2 regions of the Thermoanaerobacter uzonensis DSM 18761 genome follow, and region 2 is predicted to be linked to the other one. Evidence: riboswitches for the same ligand, from Rfam matches in the RefSeq annotation. Region 2 holds a riboswitch; the other holds the start of a gene.
What was found. Region 2 has a riboswitch for lysine ahead of BUB32_RS11465 (sigma-54 interaction domain-containing protein). Riboswitches for the same ligand answer to the same signal wherever they lie in the genome.

Region 1: it holds a riboswitch for lysine, as region 2 does, so the genes downstream of both, lysA (diaminopimelate decarboxylase) here and BUB32_RS11465 (sigma-54 interaction domain-containing protein) in region 2, are expected to answer to the same signal.

What each region holds. Positions count from the first base shown of each region.
Region 1 covers NZ_FQUR01000009.1:72,912-81,849, reverse strand. Annotated here, with positions in the region: gene BUB32_RS05060 (cell division protein FtsA) at 1-1,551, shown strand, start outside; gene BUB32_RS05055 (hypothetical protein) at 1,709-2,215, shown strand; gene BUB32_RS05050 (nucleotidyltransferase domain-containing protein) at 2,233-2,589, shown strand; gene BUB32_RS05045 (nucleotidyltransferase substrate binding protein) at 2,558-2,965, shown strand; gene BUB32_RS05040 (HAD family hydrolase) at 3,053-3,742, shown strand; tRNA gene BUB32_RS05035 (tRNA-Arg) at 3,744-3,819, opposite strand; gene BUB32_RS05030 (50S ribosomal protein L25/general stress protein Ctc) at 3,937-4,539, shown strand; gene lysA (diaminopimelate decarboxylase) at 4,569-5,906, opposite strand; lysine riboswitch at 6,030-6,219, opposite strand; gene BUB32_RS05020 (hypothetical protein) at 6,351-6,806, shown strand; gene BUB32_RS05015 (ABC transporter ATP-binding protein) at 7,041-8,165, shown strand; gene BUB32_RS05010 (PucR family transcriptional regulator) at 8,289-8,938, shown strand, end outside.
Region 2 covers NZ_FQUR01000023.1:14,007-22,944, reverse strand. Annotated here, with positions in the region: gene kamA (lysine 2,3-aminomutase) at 1-39, opposite strand, end outside; gene kdd (L-erythro-3,5-diaminohexanoate dehydrogenase) at 74-1,114, opposite strand; gene BUB32_RS11495 (CoA transferase subunit B) at 1,148-1,813, opposite strand; gene BUB32_RS11490 (CoA transferase subunit A) at 1,803-2,468, opposite strand; gene kce (3-keto-5-aminohexanoate cleavage enzyme) at 2,465-3,292, opposite strand; gene kal (3-aminobutyryl-CoA ammonia lyase) at 3,305-3,691, opposite strand; gene BUB32_RS11470 (amino acid permease) at 4,226-5,605, opposite strand; gene BUB32_RS11465 (sigma-54 interaction domain-containing protein) at 5,994-7,445, opposite strand; lysine riboswitch at 7,542-7,721, opposite strand; gene pdxT (pyridoxal 5'-phosphate synthase glutaminase subunit PdxT) at 7,845-8,414, opposite strand; gene pdxS (pyridoxal 5'-phosphate synthase lyase subunit PdxS) at 8,416-8,938, opposite strand, start outside.

The DNA.
Region 1 (8,938 bases), on a different contig from region 2:
AATATGAAATTGACGGAAGTGTGTATTGCGGCGGCGGGAAGGTCTTTAAAAACTCAATCTGCGAGAGCAGAAAAAAATATTGATGAAGAGCACGAAATAACGGTAGAAGATATAGACAATCTTGAGTTGGAAGCTCTTGAGATTGCGCAAAATTCCATTGTTACTCAATCAGGGGTTACAAAATATCATACCGTCGGTTATACAGTATCTAATTATTACTTAAATGGTTTTCCTATTACCAATTTAAAAGGGCATAAAGGCCGTGAAATAGCAGTAGAAATTTTAGCTACTTTTCTTCCTTACGATGTAATAGAGGGACTCTATGCTGCAGTGAAAAAAGCCGGGTTGGAAGTTTCATATATCACTTTAGAGCCTATAGCAGCAATAAATGTGGCAATTCCACCTGAAATTCGGATGTTAAATATAGCCCTTGTAGATATAGGAGCAGGTACTTCTGATATTGCTATATCAAAAGAAGGAAACATAATAGCATATTCTATGGTGCCTTATGCCGGTGATGAAATTACTGAATCAATTGCTACCCATTTTCTCACCGATTTTAATACTGCTGAGAAAATAAAAAAAAGCACAAAAAAAGAAATCAAATTTAAAGACGTGTTAAATATACAGCACAAAATAAAAAAAGATGAAATAGTGCAAATTATAACACCACAAGTTAAAGTTTTAGCGCAAAAGATATGCGAGGAAATTATAAAATATAATGGTAAAAGCCCTTCTGCGGTTTTTTTAGTCGGTGGCAGTAGTAATCTTCCTAATTTGCCTGAAGAAATAGCATCTATATTGAATTTACCTATAAGTAGAGTATCTGTACGAGATATAAAATCAGTAGAAATTTTAGATTACAAAGGGAAGACGTTAAAAGGCCCTGAAAGCATAACTCCAATAGGAATAGCTTACTCTGCAATGATAAATAAGAGGAAGGACTTTATAAAAGTTTCTATTGACAATGAAACAATAAAGATTTTTAACATAAAGAATCCTACGGTAATGGATGCTTTAGTTGCTATAAACTATGACTCTAAAAATTTAATTGTACAAAATGGCAAAGATTTACTTTTCAATCTTAATGGCCAAAAAATCGTTGTTAAAGGTGAAGAAGGAACTCCTCCACAAATATATGTAAATGATTCATTAGCAAATTTAAAGACTCCTATAAAGGATGGAGACAAAATAACAATTATAAAAGGTCAAAAAGGGCAAGATGCTACAATAACCGCTGGTGAACTACTAAAGCAGCAAAAAGGGAAAATAATTTTTATAAATAATTCAAAAGTGGACCAAAATTATGTTATAAAAAATGGGGATGAGATAGTTATAAAAGAAGACTTAACAAGTTTTGCTGTTACAGTAAATGGAAAAGAAGTAGTGTTAAAAGGGAAAGAAGAGTATCTGTTTGTAGACGTATTCAATTTTATAGATTTGAAACTGGATAATAACAAGGTGCCAGAAATGAAACTTAATGGGAGACGTGCTTCCTATACAGATATATTAAAGCCAGGAGATAATATTGAAATTGGAATTGAAATATAAGAGTAGGTGCAGACTGTATACAAACTTTCGAAAATATCCTATTTAAAAATTTTTGACTTTGTCAACAAGGTAGTCTCCACTTTTGAAAGGGTGGAGACTTTATAAAGTTGTGGAATTTTAATGTTACTGATATAATTAAGAGAGAGGTGAAAAGAGGATGGATGTATTTATCGAAAAATTAGTCAAAAAACAAAAAACTTCGAAGGATATTTTATTTAGTATTGGTGTTGTAGTAGCTGCATTAATTATTGTGTTTGGCGTGATACCTTTAATACCAATAGTTAAAAATTTCTTAATTTTCTTTTTGTTATTGTTTAGCTATTTAGCATATTACTTAATAAGGTCGAGAAATATTGAGTTTGAATATTCACTTACAAACAATGAATTGGATGTAGATAAAATAATTGACCAAAAAAGAAGGAAACATGTTATAAGCGTTGACTGCAGAGATTTTGAAGTTATGGCAAAGGTTAATAGTGACAAGCTGACAGAAGACATAAAAGCTATTAAAAATCGAATTGAAGCGGTAAGTTCTATGTCTTCCCCTGATGTGTATTTTGCAGTGTTTGAAAATGGGGGAGTAAAAACTTTGCTATTTTTTGAGCCAAATGAAAAAATGTTGGAAGCGATAGCAAGGTATATACCAAGGAAGCTTTTTAGATAATATTAGAGGTTTGGGATATGAAAGAAGAATTAGAATTTCTAGATATTTGTAAGAAAACAGGATTGTCTGTCACACTATTGAAAGAAATAATAAAGGTGATATCAAAATATACAAGTGTTGAAAAAGCAGTTATTTTTGGTTCCAGAGGTCGGGGAGACTTTAAAAAAACGTCAGATATTGATATTTGTATTTTTGGAGATGAAGTAACACATACAGAGATAAATCTTTTAGAATTTGATTTAAGAGAATTAAATACTCCTCTTGACTTTGATGTAGTAAGTTTTAAAAGTATTACGAAAGAGGAATTAAAAGAAAACATATTGAAGGATGGAGTAGAGGTATATGATAGAAAAAAGATTACTTCAGAGATTTGAAGATTTTAAAAATGCTTTTATGCGTTTAAAAGAAGCCTTTGACATCGAGATAGAGAATGAGATAATTATTGATGGGATAATACAAAGATTTGAATTTACTTTTGAATTAGCGTGGAAACTTATGAAAGATTATCTTGCTTATGAAGGGATTGAAGTAAACAGTCCGAGAAGTGTTATCAGGGCAGCTTATGGAAATCATTTAATAGATGATGGAGAATCTTGGATAGATATGTTAATGGATAGAAATAAAACTTCACATATTTACGATAAAAAATTATCTTTAGAGATTTATAACAATATAAAGGATAAGCATTTGAAACATCTTGAAGATTTAAAAAGAAAATTGGAAATGATCATTGAGAGAGAAAATAAGTAAGATTCCTTTATCTTAATTTATGCTGTTATAAGGAGATTATTTGAAAGTAGAAAGAAATAACTAATAAATTCATAAGGAGTTGATGAAATGATTAAAGCAGTTATTTTTGACATGGATGGAGTAATGATTGACAGTGAGCCAATACACATTAAATTAGAAGAGGAATTATTCAAAAGTTTAGGAGTAGAGATAACAGAAGAAGAACACATGACATTTGTAGGAAGTTCTTCTTATTACATGTGGAGGAAAATTAAAGAAAGATTTAATCTTCCTCAAAGCGTAGAAAAACTTGTAGAAGTAGATAGAAAAAGGTATTTAGAGCATGTCTTGAAAACAGGCGAAATAATTCCTATAGAAGGTATAACAGAGACAGTAAAAAAGCTTTTTGAGAAAGAGTATAAATTAGCCGTTGCTTCTTCCTCTCCTATAGATGTAATAAAATTAGTTTTAAAAAAGCTGGGAATTGATAAATGCTTTGATGTGCTTGTATCTGGAGATTATGTAAAAAATAGCAAACCAGCACCAGATATATTTTTATATACAGCAGACAAATTAAAAGTAAAACCCCATGAGTGTGTTGTAATTGAGGATTCATATAATGGAGTTCATGGTGCTAAAAAAGCAGGAATGAAAGTGGTAGGTTTTAAAAATCCTAATTCCGGAAATCAGGACATATCAGAAGCTGATTTTATTGTAGATTCTTTAGGAGAAGAATTGTTAAAAATTATAGATGAATTAAACAATGCGGAAGATATTGTTAAAAACTTAATGAAATAAATGGTGCGCCTGACAGGAATCGAACCTGCGACCTCTCGGTCCGGAGCCGAACGCTCTATCCACTGAGCTACAGGCGCACACTTTATACATAAAAGTTTACTATGAAAAAATTAACCTGTCAAATGGATTTGATATTTATTAAACGTAGTGGTAAAATAATATTTGGAAACAATAAACAAAAGGAGGAGTGACAGATGCAAGCAATCAGTATCGAAGCTATAAAAAGAGATACAGGTAAAAATGTAGCTCGCCGTTTAAAAAATCAAGGTTATATTCCTGCCATTTTATATGGTAAGGATATGACGGAGAGCATTCCTTTAGCAGTTGAATATAATGCGCTTCAAAGGTTGCTACAAAAACATGGAAGGAATGTCCTCCTCAATGTGATTGTGGATGGTTCTACTCATAATGCGGTTATTAAAGAGATTCAAGAAGATACCTTGAAAGGGAAAATAATTCATGTGGATTTCCAAAGAGTATCAATGTATGAAGAAATAGAAGCTACGGTTCCGTTAAAGTTTGAAGGAATAGGTCTTATTGAAAGCAGGGGTGGAATTGTACAGCATCAACTTTGGGAGTTGACAGTGGAAAGCTTACCTGACAAAATTCCTCAAGAAATTGTTGTGGATTTAAGCAATTTAGAGATTGGAGATACACTTTTTGTAAAAGACATACAAGTTCCAGATGGAGTAAAAGTTGTAGATGATCCTGATGAGGTTGTAGTTTCTGTATTGGCACCTAGAGAAAGTGAAGAAGAGGCAGAAGAAGAGGCTGAAACAGCAAAAGAAAATGAATAACAAAAAAGAGAGGTTATACCTCTCTTTTTTTAGTAATTAGCGATTTTTCTTTTTTCATTGGTTAGCCTTTCTGGGATTATATCATTTCGGATTAAGTCTTCATAAGTTTCTCGCGCAACGATTATGTCAGCCTGACCATTAGACACGAGTACTGCAGCAGGACGAGGTAACCTGTTATAATTGCTAGCCATCGAATAATTGTAAGCACCTGTACACAGCACTGCTAAAATATCTCCTTCTTCAATTATAGGTAGTGTAATATCCCAAATTAGCATATCACCTGATTCGCAAAGCTTTCCTGCTATTGATACTTTTTCTGATGTTATATTCTTAGCTTTATTAGCTACAATAGCATCATATTTTGCTCCATATAAAGCGGTACGTATATTATCAGACATTCCTCCGTCTACTGCCACGTATTTTCTGACACCTGGTATGTCTTTAATAGCTCCTACTGTGTAAAGAGTAGTTCCGGCATTTCCTATTATAGAACGACCTGGCTCTACAATTATGTTTGGCATTTTTATATTTAAAGCAACGGAATATTCCTTTACTGCTTGCATTATTTCGTGTGCTATTTGTTCGATTGGCTGGGGATCGTCCTCATCTACATATGCTATTCCAAAACCTCCACCTAGATCTAGTTCTCCTACTTCCCAACCTAAAAATTCTTTTACTAATTTTAGGAAATTCATCATAATTTCTATTTCAGCTTTATAAGATTCTGCATCAAAAATCTGAGAACCGATATGAGAATGTAGGCCTGCTAGATTTACATTTTCCAAAGTTAAAGCATATTCTATGGCTCTCATTGCGTCTCCATTAAAAAGAGGGAAGCCAAATTTTGAATCTATTTGTCCTGTTTTTACATATTGGTGAGTATGAGCTTCTACACCAGGAGATACTCTTATATAAATATTAGGAACTTTATTCATCTTTTTTGCCAAGTCATTTAACATATTTAGTTCATACCAATTATCTACAATGATTCTCCCAATATTATTTTCTAATGCCATTATAAGTTCTTCTTTTGATTTATTGTTGCCGTGAAAGTATATTTTTTCAGCAGGGAATCCTGCTTTTAACGCAGTATATAATTCTCCACCAGAAACGACGTCAAGACCCAAGTTTTCTTCTTCAATTATTTTGCATATTGCCATTGTCATGAAAGCTTTGCTGGCATAAATCACTTCATTTCCTGGATAATCTTTTTTAAAGCCATTGTAAAATGCTCTACAATTTTGCCGCAATAACTCTTCGTCTATTACATAAAGCGGTGTACCAAACTTTTTTGCGAGAATTACAGTATCGCAACCACCTATTTCCAAATGCCCCTTTGAATTTATTTTCATTGTACCATGCAACATTTTATCAACCTCATTTACTTTAATAGTTTAAATTACGAAACTTAAAAACAAAATAAAATACAGCTAAGTATTACCTCAGCTGCCTATTTTGCACATAGACATGGTAATACCTCCTTCCCCCTATAGCGAGATAGCTCTTCACTGAAGGCTCGGGAAACCTCCAGTGACAGTCCTATACCTATTCGGCATAGGCCCAGCTGCGTAAACTTTAAGGAATTTACGCGCTTCGGCGAGCATCCCTTTCATATACCTTCACTGGCCCTTAAATACCTCTGGTATACTACTCTTGATGACCCGCGCCTCTACCTCACCTTCCAAGAAGATGAGGTATTGTTATTCAATTTTTTTATTATAATATCATTTATGAAAACAGCTGTCAATAGATTTTCAAAAAATTTTTTATTAGAGATTAAAAATGGGTAAACTAAATAAGAGGTGGTATAAATGCCATGGATAATAACTTTTATAGTTTCATGGATTATTTTCTTTTTGTTAGTTGATTGGAGATATATAAAATATACTATATGGGGAGGACTATTAGCTTTAAGTTTTCAACTTGTTGTAGATGAAATTGCAATTGGTCTTAATCTTTACGATTTTTCTAATATTATTATTAAAATTTTTAATTCAAGTTTATTTTTTACTTTTGGCGCACCTTTTTGCATAGGAGTATTGTATGCACAAACATATCCTAGAAATAATATTTTGCGCTTTATAAATGTGATTGTTTTAACTGTACTATTTTTTGTAATGGAATATTCATTAGTGCATATAGGGGTACTAAAATATCTTCACTGGTGCTATTTATATAGTCTAATTATAGATGTGGCAGCACTTTTGGCATTAGGGAATCTCATCACTATTTTTAAATTATCCCCCTGGATGAGGAGGGGAAAATAGTGAAACTATATGTTTTTTGGAGTTTGATTGCTATTGATGGGGTATTGGTGTTCTTGTGGTTTAATTTTTTAAATAAAATTCAAAAAAAAGAGGATTAAAGAAAAAAATACCTATTACTGTATATATATTGTACAAAAATTTGTGCTAAATATCATATTTATTGACGATAGTAAAGAAGAAGAAATAGTATTATAATAAAAACATCAAACGTTTTCTAATAGGGGGAATCTAAAAATGGCTGATGTTGTACTCAAACATGTTTACAAAGTTTATCCAGGCGGTGTTACCGCAGTTAAAGATTTTAATCTAGAAATTCAGGACAAAGAGTTTATAGTATTGGTTGGACCTTCTGGTTGTGGTAAAACTACAACATTGAGAATGATAGCAGGACTTGAGGAAATATCTCAGGGCGAACTTTATATTGATGGCAAACTTGTGAATGACGTGCCACCAAAAGATAGGGATATCGCAATGGTATTCCAAAACTATGCTCTTTATCCTCATATGACAGTGTATGACAATATGGCTTTTGGACTTAAACTTAGAAAGGTTCCAAGGGCGGAAATTGATAGAAAAGTAAAAGAAGCAGCTCGAATTTTAGGATTGGAAGAATACTTAAACAGGAAACCAAAAGCTTTGTCAGGTGGACAAAGACAGAGGGTTGCATTGGGGCGTGCTATTGTCCGCAATCCAAAAGTATTCTTGATGGATGAACCTTTGTCCAACTTAGATGCAAAATTGAGAGTACAAATGAGAACTGAGCTGGCTAAACTACACGATAGATTACAGACGACTTTCATATATGTTACCCACGACCAAACAGAAGCTATGACAATGGGTACAAGAATAGTAGTTATGAAGGATGGCGTTATTCAGCAAGTAGATAAACCCCAGACTATTTATGATTACCCAAATAATTTGTTTGTTGCTGGATTTATTGGAAGTCCTCAAATGAACTTTATTGACGCAAGATTAGAAAATAAGAATGGAAAAGTATATGCTACTTTTAAGGGATTCAGCATTTTGGTGCCAGAAGGGATTTTGAAAAGATTAAAAGATCCAAGCTACGTTGGAAAAGAAATTGTGTTAGGAATAAGGCCAGAAGATTTGCATGACGAAGAAGTGTTCTTGGAAGCATATCCAGAAGCTGTAATTGAGGCAAAAGTAGATGTTACAGAGTTGATGGGTCCAGAGACATATCTATATTTGGATGTGAATGGTGTTCCATTGACAGCAAGAGTAGATCCAAGAACAAGGGCAAAAGCCGGAGACGTAATTAAAATAGGTTTTGATATAAATAAATTGCACATGTTTGATAAAGAAACAGAAATGTCAATTTTGAATAGAGTAATAAGCTAAAAGGCGGTTATTCCGCCTTTTATTTTTTTGTGTCAAAATACCACATAAATTTACATTTGCCTATTATTTCTTCTAGGAAATAGTGTATAATTATTGTATACTATTAAGTAAGGTGGTATGAAAATGATCGGCTATGACTTTATAAAAAAGGTGGCCTACGATATTCAAAAAAATATTCAAATGCCATTATATATAATAGATAAGTCAGGAAATTTAATTTATGGCGACAAAGATTTTTTTGAAAAAAAAGCAGGATTTTTAAGGATAAATGTAGAATATATTGATGAAAAAGAGATATATGAAGTAGGGGAATTTATATGCTATAACATATTTTACAATGATGTCCTCTTTTTTACTGTCGCTTTAGAAGTAAAAGATGAACAATCAAAAAAAGTGCTTTATCTAATTTCTCTAATTTTTGAACAATTACTGCACAAATATGATAGAGAAGAGTTTTTGATAGAGGCTTTAACTTGTAAATTAAGTGCAGATTTAGTGTCCTATTACACTGAAAAATATAAAATAAATAAGAATGTGAAATATACAGTAGCAATTGTCGAATCGAATAATGAAATTGACGATGCGATAAAGATAATTACCAACATTTTTGATAAAGGTAATTTATATACTGTAAAATTTGATGATAAAAGATTTGCAGCGATATTTTCTTACAAGGGAAATAACTCTTTAATAGAACTTTATAAAACTATGAAAGATATGATAGAAGCTGAAGGCTATATGAAAGTAAGAATAGCCAGTTCTTCTTCCTTTGT
Region 2 (8,938 bases):
CACATGTCCGAAAAGCTCATATCTCCTATTAACTCTCATTCTTAAAAATCCCCCCATTTAATTTACCTCTGCCTCACTTAGCATACATTTCTTTAAAAACTTTCCTCAGCTTTTCATTCTCTCTCAATTCTTGCAGAGTGATTTCTGCATGATCTTTTGTATAGCCATTTCCTATTATCATCGTGATATCTTTTCCTACACCTTCTGCACCTAAAGCTGCTTTTGTAAAACTTGTCGCCATTGAGAAGAAATAGGCAATTCCTTCATCCCTTACAGGCAAAATAGTGGACATCTCTGTGTTTGGAATATTTACACAGTTTATAGCAATATCTACTTCTTTTCCTCCGTTTACTTCTAGAGTTTTATTTAGAACCTCCACTGGTTTTTGCGCATCAGCGATTATAATCTCATGGCAAATGTCTAATTCCTCCAATCTTTTCTTTGCTTCTTCTCTTCTCACAACTCCTATAACCTTGCCAGTCGGTCCTACTCTTTTTTTAGCCTCATAACAGCAAAGCATCCCTGACTTTCCATTAGCTCCAAGCACTAAAACACTCTGACCTGGTTTTACAAGCTTTGCGGTTTGAGCAGGCGCTCCTGCTACATCTAAAGCAGCCAAAGCTAATGTTTCTTCCATGTCATCAGGAAGTTTAGCATAAATTCCACTTTCAAAAAGTATTGCTTTGCCCTTTATTTCAACTCTGTCTATATCGAGTTTGACAGATAAAATCTCATCTATTCTAAGAGGAGTAAGTGTAAGAGAAACTAATGTCGCTATCTTATCCCCTATTTTTAAGTCCCTCTTGCCGAGTAGTGCATCTCCTATTTTTTCAACACGGCCTATAAGCATTCCCCCGGAGCCTGTAACGGGGTTTTGCATTTTCCCTCTTTCATTGACTATTTCCAAAATTTTAGCCTTCACTTTTTCTACGTCTCCTCCAGCTTCTTCTTTAAGCTGTGTAAAACTTGCAGAATCTATATTCAACGCTATTACATCTATTAAAATTTCATTATCATAAATTGTATCCATGTCGTTTGAAATCTTGTATGCCGCTTGTGGCAAAACTCCTTTCGGTTCAATTACCCTATGTGTACCATATTTACATCCCATCATACAGTAAAACCTCCTACCTTTCACAAATTCAAATTAAACATCAATATATTTAACATCATCTGGTATAATCAAGTTCGCTTCTGTTAAAGACTTGACTTCATCAATTGTAGTTTCTTTGTTTATCTCTTTTAATAAAAGCCCTTCTTTTGTGACCTCAATAACACACAGCTCCGTTACAATGAGACTTACTTTTCCTTTAGCAGTTAGAGGTAGTCTACATTTTTTAAGTATTTTTGGCTGTCCTTTACCAGTATGTTGCATAGCAACTATAACTTTTTTGGCACCCGTCGCTAAGTCCATTGCTCCTCCCATTCCTGGCACTATTTTACCAGGTATTATCCAGTTCGCTAAATTTCCCTCCTGGTCTACTTCCAAACCTCCCAAAACTGTAACATCTACATGCCCTCCTCTTATTAAAGCAAAGGAAAAGGCACTGTCAAAAAATGCTGCTCCCGGCAAAACCGTTACATATTGTCCTCCAGCATTCGTAATATTTTTATCCTCTTCTCCTGGTATAGCCATTGGTCCCATTCCAGTAATTCCGTTTTCCGATTGAAATATTACATGTACACCTTTAGGAATGTAGTTTGCCACTAACGTGGGAAGACCGATTCCAAGATTTACTAATTGCCCATCTTTAAGCTCTTTTGCCACTCTTTTTGCGATTATTTCTTTTGCTAATTCAGGATTATTTATCACTGTCTTCCCCTCCTTTTACGATATAATCAACCAAAACACCTGGTGTCATCACATCTTCCGGTTTAAGCTCTCCGACTTTTACAATTTCTTCAGCTTCTACTATTACAGTTTGAGCAGCTAACGCCATAAGTGGATTGAAATTTCTTGTCGTTCCTTTGTAGTAAATATTTCCAAATTCGTCAACAATGCTTCCCTTCAAAAGTGCCACATCCGCACCAAGAGGCAATTCTAACAAATATTCTTTTCTATTAACTGTAATCTTTTCCTTTCCTTCTTCCACAACCGTACCTACTCCTGTAGGGGTCAAAATACCTCCTAACCCTGCTCCATATGCCCTTATTCGCTCTACTAAAGTGCCCTGGGGAACTAATTCTACTTCAAGCTTTCCTTCATTCATAAGTCTTCCCGTCTCTGGATTGGTACCTATATGAGAAGTTATAACTTTTTTTACAAGACCTGCTACTACCAATCTTCCAATACCTCTGTCAGGAAAACTGGTATCATTGGCAATTATAGTTAAATCTTTTACCCTCATATCTATAAGCAGATCTATTAATCTCTCTGGGGTACCGTTGGCAAGAAAGCCGCCAATCATCATAGTCATACCATCTTTAAGCAAAGGTTTTAAATCCTCAAGCTTTACAACCTTATTCATGACTTCACCTCTAACCCCAAAATTTTTCTGGCTTCTTGAGGAGTAGCAACCTCTCTTCCTAACTCCCTTGCAATCCTAACTACTTTTTCAACTAGCTCTCCATTAGATCTTGCCAATACTCCTTTGGAAATGTATACATTATCTTCAAACCCAACCCTTACATGGCCTCCTGCTAATATAGCCATGGTTGCCACAGAAAATTCATATCGCCCTATTCCAGTAGCAGTAAAAGTACTGTCTTCTGGAATACTCTCTTTTAAAAATAGAAAATCTCTTATCTCGCCAGAAATACCACCTGTTACTCCCATTACAAAATTAAAGTGCATAGGCGTTTTTATATATCCTTTTTTATGAAGCCTTAACGCCGTATCTATCATTCCTTTGTCAAACACCTCAAGTTCTGGCTTTACACCAACTTCATTCATCTTTAAAGCAAATTCAATGATCATATTTTCCGTATTTACAAATATTTCGTCTCCACCAAAATTCAAAGTTCCACAATCTAAAGATGCCATTTCAGGATTTAAATAAATAGGCTGAAGCCTCTCCCCACTGGTCATCCCAACAGCACCGCCGGTAGAAGGCTGAATTATCACGTCAGGACATTTTGTTTTTATGGCTTCAATAGCTTCTCTAAATCTTTCCTTGTTTTGAGTTGGAGTCCCATCATCATATCGGACATGAAGGTGTATGATGCTGGCTCCTGCATTATAAGCTGCATAAGCTTCTCTTGCAATCTCTTCTATTGTATAAGGAACATTAGGATTGTGTTCTTTTGTTACCTCCGCTCCACATATAGCTGCTGTAATAATAAGCTTTTCCACTCTCATCTCCCCCTATTTTCTATACCTCTGCTTCTCTTTTGGCACCACACAAGTCCCACTTGCCTTGCATACAATTATAGGTTCTTCTAAAACTTCTGCAGCTGAATCATTTATATCTGGCCTCGCTGCTATAACTTTTTTAGCTTCAAAAACCATTTTTCTTGAAGTATTGCCTATCTCCACGATTTCCCCTGTTGCTTCAATAAAATCCCCTGCATATACTGGTGCCAAAAATTCCACACTGTCATAAGCCCTAAATAGCCCCTCGTCTCCGTCGTACCGTATCAAAAGCTCTGTTGCCACATCTCCAAAAAGGCTTAAAATCCTTGCTCCATCTATAAGATTTCCCCCATAATGGGCATCATGCAAGCTCATCCTTACTCTAATTGTCGCCTTCAAAACTGTCCCCACCTCCTTAACTTTTAGAATATTTTAAGAAAATGATTTCACACTTCTTGTATGCAAAATATATGCCAATAAAAATAATAGTGCTCGGAACCCTGTTGGAGTCCGTGGTCGAGTTTATATTTTTGCTAGAATATTGTCTTTTGCTTAATTTTAGTCATCACCTGAGCGAACGATACAAAATGCCAACAACGATAATACTTTGTCAAAAAACTGAAAAAGGAGGCTAATTATGCCTCCTTACAGTTTGTTGACAAAGTAAAAAATATTAAAAGGAGATATTTTGCATCGTCGCTCCGATGCTCCAAAGCGACAAAACTAAAGCTCGACCTTCGGGCTCCGGCAGGGTACCGGGCACATTCGACATCCTTATCTTAGTGCCCGCCTCCGCCATACTTGGCTTCGGCCCTGCCTTCACCCTCGGTCTTGCTAAGTTTTGTTGCCGCTTTGTCACAAGTCGCACCGATTGCAAAATATCTCCTTTTCGAAAGTTTGTCTATAGTCTGAAAGGAGGCTAATTAAGCCTCCTTATTTTTGAACATTTAATACACTGTGATACCTTCCATAAGCAAAGTAAATTAACAAACCCGCCAGCATCCATCCACCAAACCTTATCCATGTAACAACTGGAAGGCTTGCCATAAGATAAATACTAAAAGCTGCAGTCAATGGGGCAACTATCCACACAAAAGGAACACGGAATTTTCTCTCTACATGAGGCATTTTTACCCTTAAAACCAAGATACCAATAGATACCAAAACAAACACCGATAAGGTCCCTATATTACAAAGCTCAATTATTATATCAAGAGGTAGAAAACCTGCTATTATTGCAGCTAGCAAGCTTGTAATTATAGTATTTATGTGAGGCGTTCTATATTTGGGATGTACATGAGAAAATACTTCAGGTAAAAGCCCATCCCTTGCCATAACCATAAATATTCTTATTTGACCATAAAGAGTTATGATAAGAGTAGATATCATACCTATAACAGCACCAGTAGCCACTAATGCCGAGCCCCAGTTGATTCCTATACTCATCAATGCCCCCGGCAAAGCATTGTCGGGAACAATCTCTTTATAAGGCACCATGCCTACTAACACAAAAGCCACTGTAATATAAAGTGCAAGTATAACTATCATCGCCATCATCAAGCCTAATGGCACATTTTTCTGAGGGTTTTTTGTCTCCTCTGCTGCAGTAGAAACAGCATCAAAGCCTATATATGCAAAAAAGATTATCGCTGCAGCAGACATTATACCTTTCCAACCATATGGTGCAAAAGGAGTTAAGTTAGATAATTTTACATGGCTTATTCCAATAAAAATAAATAAAAGTATTACCGCAATTTTTAAAGCTACTATCAAATTATTGGAAATAGCAGTTTCTTTTACACCTATATACAAAATCCATGCAGCAAAAGCAACTATTAAAATTGATGGCAAATCCATTACTCCTCCCCAAATAGGAGGTTTTGTTATAATCTCCGGTAAAGTTATACCGAAAGACTTTAAAAGACCTACAAAAGTTCCCGACCACCCTGACGCTACTGCACTTGCTGAAACCAAATATTCCAAAAGCAAGTCCCATCCTATTATCCAAGCAATAATCTCTCCAAAAGCCACATAGGAATAAGTATATGTACTTCCAGCAACAGGAAACATTGTAACTAATTCAGCAAATATAAAAGCAGCTAAAGCAGCAGTTATGCCACCAATTATATACGAAACTATAACACCTGGACCTGCTCTTAACGCACCTTCACCAGTTGCAACAAAAATACCTGTCCCTACAACAGAGCCTATTGCTAAAGCTGCAAGGTCAATAGCTGTTAGTTTTTTTGCTAGACCTGTTCGTTCTGCTGCCTCCAACAGTTGATCTGCGGACTTCTTTCTAAATAAATCCATCCAGAATCCCCCTAATTTAAAAATTTGTTAATTATTAAGCTCAATAACTTCCATAAATATTCAATACTTCTTTATTATGCCCCCCTTTCTTTAGATTCATTAAAGTATAATTACCTTTTTTGATGAATACATTTTCTCTTCAAATAACTCTAATCTTATTTTATAATATCAGCTTTAGTCCTTTGTTTCAATAAATCCTTTAAATAAATTCACAGTTAAGCGTGATGCAACTTTTATGCCATATATTTTTATTTCTTTTTTTAAATGAAATGCTGAAATTTAAATTAAACACTTTAAAGACTTTTATTTCTATTTCTTCAACTACAATTCTATAAACATTTTGCTTGAAAGTTGTCTTTTTGCCTAAAATTAAGCAGAAAATTTAAAATTAAAAAGCTATTTTTAACATCTTTATTTTATATTGCAGCGTTTGCCTTGGAATACCTAAAATTTCTGCCGCTCTACTTATATTTCCGTTTGTTTTTTTTAGCGTCTTAGAAATAAGTTCATACTCTATTTTTGATAAAAAAGTACGAAGGTCTTCTTCTATTTCAATAGTATTTATAGCTATTTCTTTCTCTCCCGCTATAAAAGCATTTTTTAAAATATGTTCTGGAAGGTCATGTAGTTGAATCATTTCGGTCTCGCAAAAATTAGAAGCATATTCAATCACACCTTTTAATTCTCGTACATTTCCTGGCCAAGATAGACTCATCAATACTTTTTTTACCTCTTCGCTCACTCCTTTTATGTTTTTCCCAAGTTGCCAATTAAATTCTACAATAAAGTGTTTCACTAATAAAGGAATATCACTTTTTCTTTCTCTGAGAGGTGGCACATACAAGCTAATTGCGTTCAAACGATAAAAAAGGTCTGGTCTTAAAATCTTTTTTTCTAAGGCTTCCTGAGGGTGAATATTAGAAGCGCTGATAACCCTCACATTAACTTTCCTCACCTTACTATCTCCTACACGTCTTATATACCCCTCTTGTAAGAAACGCAAAAGTTTTGCTTGTAAATCAAAACTTAAGGAGGTAATTTCATCTAAGAATAGAGTCCCTCCATCTGCAAGCTCTACCAAACCGGGACGATTTTCTGCACCTGTGAAACTACCTTTAACTGTACCAAAAAGTATTGATTCCATCAAATTTTCAGGAAGAGCAGCACAATTTTGTGCAATAAAAGGACCGTTTTTTCTCAAGCTTGCATTATGAATGGCCTGTACTAGAAGTTCTTTACCTGTCCCCGTTTCACCATACACAAAAACGGGAGAGTTGCCTCGTGCAATTTTTAGAGCTTTGTATTTTAATTCTTGAATTTCCTCAGACTCTCCAATAATATCATCAAAAGTATAGCAAGCCTCATCACTATTTTTGCTAATTTGTTGTTGGTTATGACGCACTTCTTCTCGTAATTCAATTACCTTTGTCATGAGGTTTTTTACTTCAGAAAGGTCCTTAGAAATATCAATTGTACCATACACTTTTTCATCGATTATAATTGGAAGAGTAGTAGTGAAAAGAGAGATTTTTCGTCCGTAGCAATTAGTAATTTCTTGTTCTTGCTTAACAACAGGTTCACCCGTTCTCAATACTTTTAAAATTGTACTTTCTTTTTTTGAAAGTGAAGGAAACATTGCTAAAATATGCTTTCCCATAGCTTCTTCTACAGGGATGCCATCAATCCTAGAGGATTCTCGATTATAGTACAGGGTATAACCTTCACTATCAGTAATTTGTACTCCCCAATCGATATACTCAAGTAACATTTCTAAAGCTTTCTGATAAAAAATTTGTGGTAATTCTTTTCTTTTGCTATATGTTTCATCTTTATAAGACATTCTTTCACACACCCCTCCCCCAAACGATTACAATACCTACATTTTCTCCTTTGCTTTACTAAAAAAACGCTATTTATGTAATGAAAATCTTTTCACTACATAAATAGCGCTTCACGGGCTCTCACCCATGACAGTAATGGACTTTGTGCCCATCCCCAAGGACATATCCAAGAACGAATATATCCTTTCGGCAGGCAAACCTTCGCCATAAGTATTGGAGGTTCTTCTCCTTATCACCTCATGGCTACCTGTTTTGCCTGCTCCTCTATTTATGCTCTCTCATTTTTATTCAATTGTAAACACGCCTTATGTAAAGCTTATCATTTACCTATATTATAACACACATCAAATATTGTTGACAATACAACAGCATGAAATTTTTGCAAAATAAAAAAAGGCTTAAGAGTTAAGCCTCAAGAAATACTTATAGAAACTTAAATCATCCGTAAGTTCAGGATGAAATGATGTGGCCAGCAAATTATCTTGCTGTGCCGCTACAATTTTACCTTGGTGCTTCGCAAGTATCCTGACACCATTTCCTACATTTTCTATATACGGAGCCCTTATAAAAACCGCCTCTATTTCATTATTAGAAACTGCTGGTATCATGAGCTTCGTTTTAAAACTGTCAAGTTGACTACCATATGCATTTCTTTTAACTGAAATATCCATTATTCCAAGGTGCACTTTGTCATCATTAACTATATATTTTGCCATAAGTATCATGCCAGCACAAGTGCCCCATATAGGAATTTTCCTCTCATTTAGCTTTAAAATAGCCTCTTTGAGTCCAAAATCTACAATCATTTTCCCTATTGCAGTGCTTTCGCCACCCGGTATAATCAATGCATCTAAGCTTAGCAGAGTATTTTTGTCTTTTGCCAAAACAGCTTCTACACCATCTATAAGATTTAATTTTTCAATATGTTCTCTAACAGAACCTTGAATTGCCAATACTCCAACGCGCAAATTACCATCCCCTTGAAGCATATAGATCTTTTTCATCAAGTTTCCTTATATCAATACTCTGCATGGCTTCTCCCAATCCTTCTGAAACTTCTGCTAATATTTCTGGTTTGTCATAATAGGTTACAGCTTTTACTATAGCTTCTGCCATCTTTTCGGGATTTTGTGACTTAAATATTCCAGAACCAACAAAAACACCATCTGCACCAAGCTGCATCATTAAAGCCGCATCTGCCGGTGTCGCAATTCCTCCTGCCGCAAAATTTACAACCGGAAGTCTCCCATGCTGTGCAACATATTTTACAAGTTCATATGGCGCTTGAAGTTCTTTAGCAGCAGCCATAAGTTCGTCTTCCCTCAAAGTAGTAAGCCTTTTTATTTCGGCATTTATTATCCTCATATGTCTTACTGCTTCCACGACATTTCCTGTACCTGCTTCTCCCTTTGTCCTTATCATAGAAGCACCTTCCCCTATGCGCCTTAGTGCTTCTCCAAGGTTTCGCGCCCCGCACACAAAAGGTATCTTA